2 linked regions of the Halorhodospira halophila SL1 genome follow. The protein of the gene in region 2 interacts with the protein of the main gene of each other region in a pairwise test. Links are inferred from orthologs where the notes say so. Each region holds a gene or a part of one and is shown on either strand. Other genes may lie near its edges.

Region 1 (3,602 bases), 2.4 Mb from region 2 along the record:
TCTCCATGTCGATCAGCCGGTTACCAGGATCACGAAAGCTACGGCGTATTCCCGCTCGTCACTCAGGCTCAGGGCTGCCTCGCTGACGCCCAGGGCCACCGCCCGTTCGGCCGCCGCGCCGTGGAACCGCAGCGACGGTTGCCCCCGGACATCGTGGACCACCTCGAGGTCGCGCAGGGTCACGCCATCGCTGAACCCGGTTCCCAGGGCCTTGGAGGCCGCCTCCTTGGCTGCGAAGCGGCGGGCCAGAAACGCCGCCGTGGCGCCGCCCTCCCGAAAGTTGAGAAGCTCGGTCGGGGCCAGGATGCGTTGAGCAAACCGCTCACCGTGCCGCTCCAGGGCGCGTTCGAGCCGCACCACGGCTACGATATCCGTGCCGATGCCGGCGATCATGCCGCCGACCGCATGAGGCGCTTCATCTCGGCGACAGCCGGGGCCAGTCCCTCAAAGACCGCGCGGGCGACAATGGCGTGGCCGATGTTGAGCTCGGCCATGGCGGGCAGCGTGGCCACCGCCTCGACGTTGTGGTAGTGCAGACCGTGTCCGGCATTCACCTGCAGACCGGCATCGCGGGCCCGTGCCGCAGCGACCCGAAGACGCTCAAGCTCGCGGTGCTGGATCTTGGCGTCCGTGGCATCGGCGTACGCCCCGGTGTGCAGCTCGATCACCGGCGCCCCGGCGGTCGCTGCGGCGTCGATCTGCTCCGGGTCCGGGTCGATGAACAGCGAGACCCGGATACCGGCCTCGCCGAGGCGGCGACAGGCCTGCTCCAGCCGCTGGACGTCTCCGGCGACGTCCAGCCCGCCCTCGGTGGTCAATTCGGCGCGACGTTCCGGCACCAGGCAGCAGTCTGCAGGAGCTAGACGCGTCGCGATGCCGATCATCTCCTCGGTGACCGCCATCTCCAGATTGACGCGGGTTTGGACGTGGCGCTGCAGCTCCTCGACGTCACGATCCTGGATATGCCGACGATCCTCGCGCAGGTGGACGGTAATCGCATCGGCACCGCCGCGTTCGGCCTCGGCCGCGGCGTAGAGGATATCCGGATAACGCGTACCGCGCGCCTGACGCAGCGTGGCGACGTGATCGATATTGACACCGAGTTGAATACGCCCTGTGGACATAGGTCTCCCAGAATGCCGTCCCATCAATCGCGCAGCGAGCGGAACATCTCGCGACTGCGCAGTCGGCGCCCACCCAGATGCTGCTGGATCACCGCCCGCATCAGCCGCCGCGCCTCGCTGCGCACCGGTTCTTCAGACAACCCCTGCCCTTCCGTGGCCGCTAGTGCCAGCAGTGTGGCACCACTGACCTCCACGCCGCACTCGCCCGTGCCTGCCCGGTCCGCCCCCCGTTCCGGGGAGTAACGATATCGCGCCTGCGCCACGACCGGCTCGCCGTGGACGTCCTGTTCCAATTCCAACCCGTAGCCGCTCTCTTCAAGAAGGGCCAGCTCGAAGCGCCGCAGTGCAGGCTCCGCATCGTCCGTGGCCAGGCAATCCACGGCTACGGCGTAGCGTTCCCACGTGCGCGGGTGCGGGTCCTCACGACGGGTCAGGGCCAGCAGAACTTCCGCCATGTAAAAACCGCACGCCAGCGCCCCGCCCCGCAGGGCGTAACCGCGTCCTGCCTGATCGACGGTGGTCAGAGTCTTGAGGTCGCCGCGCCCACGCCAGCTCACCTGAAGCGGGATGAAGGGCTCGAGTTGCCCGCTCCAGCCCCGTCGCCGCACGCCGTTGGCGACCGCGCCGATGCGTCCATACTCTTGGCTGAACAGTTCCACCAGGGTGCTGCTCTCCCGAAAGGCGCGGCGGTGAAGCACCCAGGCCGGCTGCCCCTGCGCGCCGTTCAATCCGTATACCCGAGCTCGTCCAGCGCCCGGCGATCGTTCGTCCACTGCTCCTTGATCTTGGTCCAGAGTTCCAGGTGGACCCGCTCGCCGAGCAGGTTCTCCATCTGCAACCGGGCGCTGCGACCGATCTTCTTCAGCCGTTCTCCGCCGCGGCCGATCACGATCGGTTTCTGCCCATCGCTCTCGACCCAGATGACCGCCGCCACGCGGGTCATGCCTTCCTCACGGTGAAGCTGTTCGATCTGCACGCTGGTGGTGTACGGCAGCTCGTCCCCGAGGTTGAGCATGAGCTGCTCGCGGACCAGCTCACCGAGCCGGAAACCCAGATCGCGATCGGTGATCTGATCGGCCGGGAACAGCGGCGGACCCGACGGCAATCGCTGGATGGTCTCCCGCTCCAGGGCGTCCAGGTTCTCCCCGCGTGTCGCCGAGACCGGCACCAGCGCAGCGAAATCCCGCTGCTCAGCCAGCCACTCCAGATGCGGCAGGAGCAGTCGCTTGTCCTGGACCCGATCGACCTGGTTCACCGCCACAATTACCGGGGCGTCCACGTCAGCAAGGCGCTCCAGGACCCGCTGGTCATCTTCCTTCCACTCGGTGCCGCGGACCACGAAGACCACCACATCGATGTCTTCCAGGGCACCGTGAGCGGCACGATTGAGCTGACGATTCAGGGCCCGCTTGGCGGACTGATGCATGCCCGGGGTGTCCACCAGCACCATCTGAGCATCGGGACGATTGAGCACGCCGAGGATACGATGGCGCGTGGTCTGCGGCTTGCGCGTGACGATGCTGACCTTCTCGCCTAACAAGGCGTTGAGCAGGGTCGACTTGCCGACGTTGGGCCGACCGACGAGGGCGCACAGGCCGCTGTGCTCCACTGTCGGGATGGCATCACTGGATGGTTCATTCATGCCCGGACCCTCCTCCTTCCGCCGACTCGGCTCCGATTTCGACCAGCATCGCCTCGGCGGCCCGCTGCTCGGCCTGCCTGCGGCTGCCGGCCTCGCCGAGGGTCGTTTGTTCGCTGTCGCTGAGCCGGCACTCGACCTGAAACCGCTGATGATGGGCTCGCCCCCGGACATCCAGGACCTGGTAACCCGGCAGCGGCCGGCGAGTCGACTGCAGAACCTCCTGCAGACGGGTCTTGGGATCCTTGAGGACCGCCTTGTCGGGCAGGCTCTCCAGTCGTGAACGGTACAACCCGGTGATCACCCGCGCTGCGGTTTCGAAACCGGCGTCCAGATAGACCGCGCCGAACACCGCCTCCAGGGCGTCGGCAAGGATGGAGTCGCGCCGGTGGCCGCCGCTTTTGAGTTCGCCGCCGCCCAGCCGGAGGTGGTCGCCCAGCTCAATATCCCGAGCGATGGCCGCCAGGCTGGAGCGATTGACCAGGCTGGCGCGGAGTCGCGACAGAGTCCCCTCGCTATCCGTCGGTCGCCGATGGAACACTTCGTGGGCGACGACGAAATTCAGAACCGAGTCACCGAGGAATTCCAGACGTTCATTGTGCCGGCCACCGGCACTTCGGTGCGTGACCGCCTCCTGGAGGCGCTCCAACTCCAGGAATTGGTAGTCGAGACGCTGTTGCAGGCGTTCCAGATCGGACATGGGCTTATTCGATCCGCTGGCCGATACGGTCCCAGGCGATACCGCCCTCCTCGCTGTCCCAGCTCATCCAGATCAGGAACGCGCGGCCGGCCAGGTAATCGTCCGAGACCGGTCCCCACATGCGGCTGTCCGCGCTGCG
Region 2 (4,735 bases):
CCACCACCGTGCCACCGTGGATCCCGGCGCCCGGCCCCATGTCGATGATGTGGTCGGCGGCGCGCATGGCGTCCGGCTCGTGCTCGACGACGATGACGCTGTTGCCCAGATCCCGCAGCCGACGCAGGGTGTCGAGCAACCGATCGTGGTCCCGGGGGTGCAGCCCGATGGAGGGTTCGTCGAGGACGTAGAGCACCCCCACCAAGCCAGCGCCGATCTGACTGGCCAGGCGGATGCGTTGCGCCTCGCCGCCTGAGAGGGTCTCCGCCGCCCGGTCCAGGGTCAGGTAACCCAGCCCCACATCCTCCAGGAAGCCCAGGCGCTGCCGGATCTCCTCGAGGATCGGCCGGGCGATCTCCCCGCGGGCCCCATCCGGCTCCAGGGCCCGCACCCGCTCCCGGGCGACGTAGATGGGTAGCGCGGCGATATCCGGCAGGGCGACGCCCTCCACCCGCACGTTGCGGGCGCGCTGATTCAGTCGACCGCCCTGGCACTCCGGGCAGGTGCGCTGGGCCATGAAGCGACCCAGCTCGTCGCGGACGGTGGCGGACTCGGCCTCCCGGAAACGCCGCTCCAGGTTGGGGATCACGCCCTCGAAGGGATGAACGCGCTCCGTGTGGCCATTGCGGCCGGGGTAGTGGAAGACGATCTCCTCATCGCCGGAGCCGTAGAGGATGCAGTGTCGCGTGGACTCCGGCAGATCGGCCCACGGGGTCTCCAGACTGAACCCGTAGTGCGCCGCCAGCCCCTGCAGAATGGCGAAGTAGTAGAGGTTGCGCCGGTCCCAGCCACGAATCGCCCCCTCGGCCGGCGTCAGCTGCGGCCGGCTGACTACGCGCTCGGGGTCGAAGAAGTGCTGGGTCCCCAGCCCGTCGCAGGTCGGGCAGGCGCCCTGAGGGTTGTTGAACGAGAACATCCGCGGCTCCAGGGGCTCCACCGCGTGGCCGCACTCCGGGCAGGCGTGCTGCGCGGAGAAGACCAGCGCCTCGCGTTCCGGCTCGTCCATCCAGGCGACCCGCACCACCCCCTCGCCGATGCGCAGGGCGGTCTCGATGGAGTCGGCCAGCCGCCCGGCGAGATCGTCGCGGACCCGAAAGCGGTCGATGACCGCCTCGATATCGTGGGCGCTGTCGCCGTCGAGCTGGGGCAGCGGATCGAGTTCCACCACCTGGCCGTCGATCCGCACCCGGAGATACCCCTGGCTCCGCAGCTGCTCCAGGGTGCGCCGGTGCTCGCCGGGGCTCCCGTCGACCAGCGGGGCGAGCAGCATCATCTTGCTCCCCTCCGGCTCCGCCAGGATGCGATCGACCATCTCCGAGACCGTGCTCGCCTCCAGGGCGACCTGGTGCTCGGGGCAGTACGGGATGCCGGCCCGGGCGAAGAGCAGGCGCAGGTAGTCGTGGATCTCGGTCACGGTGCCCACCGTGGAGCGCGGATTGTGGGACGCCGATTTCTGCTCGACCGAGATCGCCGGCGACAGCCCCTCGATGTGATCCACGTCGGGCTTGTCCATCATCGACAGGAACTGCCGCGCGTAGGCGGACAACGACTCTACGTAGCGCCGCTGCCCCTCCGCATAGAGGGTGTCGAAGGCCAGCGACGACTTCCCCGACCCCGACGGCCCGGTGATCACCACCAGGCAGTTGCGCGGGATGTCGATATCCAGGTTGTCGAGGTTGTGGGTGCGGGCGCCGCGGATGCGGATATGGTCCATGCTGCTCTCGACGCGATGTGGCCGGCGAACCGTTTAAGGTACCGCGCCAGGGACGACATGTCAGGCCGCCGGCGCTGCTGCGGCCGGTTTCGCCGGACCGGCAAAACCTTTACATTGAGGCCAGCTGTGGGGCGGCAGACACGGAGCGTGGCCGCCCCGCTTCGCCGGCCGCGACGCGGCCCCATCCCACTGTTCACTAAAGACTTTTCGGAGGAGCACGGCCATGGCCAGCAGAGGCGTCAACAAGGTCATCCTGATCGGCAACCTGGGGAGGGACCCCGAGGTCCGTTACACCGCGTCGGGCAGCGCGGTGGCCAACGTCGCCCTGGCGACCTCGGACACCTGGCGCGACCGTCAGACCGGTGAACAGCAGGAGCGCACCGAGTGGCATCGCGTGGTCATGTTCAACCGCCTCGGCGAGATCGCCGGCGAGTACCTGCGCAAGGGCAGCAAGGTCTACATTGAAGGCCGCCTGCAGACGCGCAAATGGCAGGACCAGAACGGCCAGGACCGGTACACCACGGAGATCGTCGCCAACGAGATGCAGATGCTCGACAGCCGCGGCGGTGGGGGCGGTGCCGCGCCCATGGGCGGCGGCGGCGACCAGCGCCCGGCTCAGGCCCCGGCCGGCGACGCCGGTGGTGGCAGTGGCGGCGGCGGCATGCAGGAAGCCCCGGCGGATTTCGACGACGATATCCCATTCTGATCGGGACTTTTCAGCGACAGCCGATCGACCCACCCCGAGGCCCGCCCAGTGCGGGCCTCGGAGTTTCGGGTGCTCCCAACCCAGCCCCGCCTCTACAAATCAGGCCGGACTCGGCAGCGCCTCCTGCGCCGGCAAGGCCGTGTGCCGCAGGCGCAGGCTGTTGGTGACCACCAGCAGGCTGGAGAGGCTCATCGCCCCGGCGGCCATCATCGGTGAGAGCAGCACCCCGAAGAAGGGGTACAGGGCACCCGCAGCCACCGGCATCAGGGTCACGTTGTAGACGAAGGCCCAGAACAGGTTTTGCCGGATGGTGCGGAAGGTCTGCCGGGCCAGTCCCAGGCCCCGCGCCACGCTGCGCGGGTCGCCGGCCATGATCACCACGTCGCCGGCCTCGATGGCCACGTCCGTCCCGGTGCCCACGGCCACCCCGACATCGGCCCGGGCCAGCGCCGGGGCGTCGTTGATGCCGTCACCGACGAAGGCCACGTGCCGCCCCTCGGCCTGCAGGTCGCTGATGGCCGTCTCCTTGTCGGCAGGCAGCACCTCGGCGCGGACCTCGCGGATGGCCAACTCGGCGGCGACCGCCTCGGCGGTCGCCCGGTCGTCGCCGGTGAGCATCACCGTCCGCAGACCCATCCCCTGCAGGGCCACCACCGCGTCCTTGGCCCCCTCCTTGATCGGGTCCGCCACGGCCATCAGCCCGGCGATGCGCCCGTCGATGGCCACGTACATCGGCGTCCGGCCGCGCCGGGCCAGGGCATCGGCCTGCTCGGCCTGATCCGGCTCGATGGCTGCCCCCAGGGTCTCCATATAGCGCCGGGCGCCGATGGCCACGTCGGCCCCCGCCACCCGGCCGCGGATGCCGAAGCCGGCAACGGCCTCGACCCCTTCGGCCGCGGGCACCGCCAGCCCGCGCTCCCGCGCGGCCGCCACGACGGCCTCGCCCAGCGGGTGCTCGCTGTGCGCCTCCACCGCCGCGGCTCGAGCCAGGACCTCGTCGTACTGCCAGCCGCCCCGGGGCACTAGCTCCGTCAGCGCCGGGCGCCCCTCGGTCAGGGTGCCGGTCTTGTCCAGCACCACGGTGTCGATGCCGGCCGAGGCCTGGAAGGCCGCCCCGCGACGGAAGAGGATGCCCTGCTCGGCGCCACGCCCGGTGCCCACCATGATGGCCATGGGCGTAGCCAGGCCCATGGCGCAGGGGCACGCGATCAGCAGCACCGCCGCGGCCACGACCAGGGCGTGGTCGATGCCGAACCCGAGCGCGGTCCACAGCACCACCGCGCTGAGGGCCAGGAAGATGGCCCCCCAGACGACGACGCCGGCCACCCGGTCCACCAGGGACTGGATGGGGGGCTTGGAGGCCTGGGCCCCCTCGACCATGCGCACGATCTGGCCAAGGACCGTGTCGCCCCCGACCCGGGTGGCGCGGAAGCTAAAGGCGCCGCTGCCGTTGATGGTGCCGCCGATGACCTCGTCCCCGGCACCCCGGCCCACCGGCACCGGCTCTCCGGTGACCATGGACTCGTCGATGTAGCTCGAGCCCTCGACCACCTCGCCGTCCACCGGCACCCGCTCGCCCGGGCGCACCAGCACCCGCTCCCCGGGCCGGACCTCCTCGACCGCGACCTCGCTGACCACACCGTCGCGCTCGACGCGCGCGGTCGGGACCTGCAGGGCCATCAACCGCTGGATGGCCTGCGAGGCCCGGCCACGGCTCTTGAGCTCGAGATAGCGCCCCACCAGGACCAGGGTGATGATCACGCCGATGGCCTCGAAGTAGACACCGCGGGCCCCTTCGGGGAACAGCCCGGGGGCGATCAGCACGGTGGTGGAGTAGCACCACGCCGCCGAGGTGCCGAGCATGACCAGGGTGTTCATCTCGGGGGCCAGGCGGCGCAGCGCCGGGAGTCCGTGGATGAAGAACCGCCGCCCCGCCCAGCCCAGGACCGGCGTGGCCAGTGCCCACTCCACCCAGAGCCAGGCGCGCTCCGGCGCCAGGGCGGCCATGGCGTCCGCCAGGGCCGGCCAGAGCATCGGGCCCATGGCCACCAGGACCAGCGGGATCGTCAGCGTGGCGGCGATGACCAGATCACGCCAGAGATCGCTCAGCTCGCGGTCGCGACCCGCCGCGGCCTCTTCATCACTCTTGCGCGGCGAGGCCCGGAACCCGCCCCGGGTCAGGGCCTCGGCGATGGCGGCGGGGCTGACCTGGGCCGGATCGTAGGCGATGGTGGCCCGCTCGGTGGCCAGGCTGACCGAGGCCTCGGTGACCCCGGGCAGGCGCCCGGCGATGCGTTCCACCCGCGCCACACAAG

Evidence for each region. The genes of interacting proteins can lie anywhere in the genome.
Region 1: the proteins of ssb (region 2) and recO interact in binary tests that used the Escherichia coli proteins (3 or more experiments, as listed by UniProt). The link is inferred for Halorhodospira halophila SL1 from one-to-one orthologs.

Annotation. Positions count from the first base shown.
Region 1 is NC_008789.1:32,650-36,251, forward strand. What follows is about bases 1-2,999. They hold recO (DNA repair protein RecO), read right to left. Parts: upstream 1,853-2,999; coding sequence 1,148-1,852; downstream 1-1,147. Other genes in these bases: acpS (holo-ACP synthase), read right to left, coding at 13-393; pdxJ (pyridoxine 5'-phosphate synthase), read right to left, coding at 390-1,124; era (GTPase Era), read right to left, coding at 1,849-2,766; rnc (ribonuclease III), read right to left, coding at 2,759-2,999. In the rest of the region: more of rnc, read right to left, coding at 3,000-3,463; lepB (signal peptidase I), read right to left, coding at 3,468-3,602. UniProt on the Escherichia coli protein: Involved in DNA repair and RecF pathway recombination.
Region 2 is NC_008789.1:2,395,025-2,399,759, forward strand. The notes cover bases 949-3,678. They hold ssb (single-stranded DNA-binding protein), read left to right. Parts: upstream 949-1,937; coding sequence 1,938-2,420; downstream 2,421-3,678. Other genes in these bases: uvrA (excinuclease ABC subunit UvrA), read right to left, coding at 949-1,714; HHAL_RS11040 (heavy metal translocating P-type ATPase), read right to left, coding at 2,520-3,678. Also shown: more of uvrA, read right to left, coding at 1-948; more of HHAL_RS11040, read right to left, coding at 3,679-4,735. UniProt on the Escherichia coli protein: Plays an important role in DNA replication, recombination and repair. Binds to ssDNA and to an array of partner proteins to recruit them to their sites of action during DNA metabolism. Acts as a sliding platform that migrates on DNA via reptation.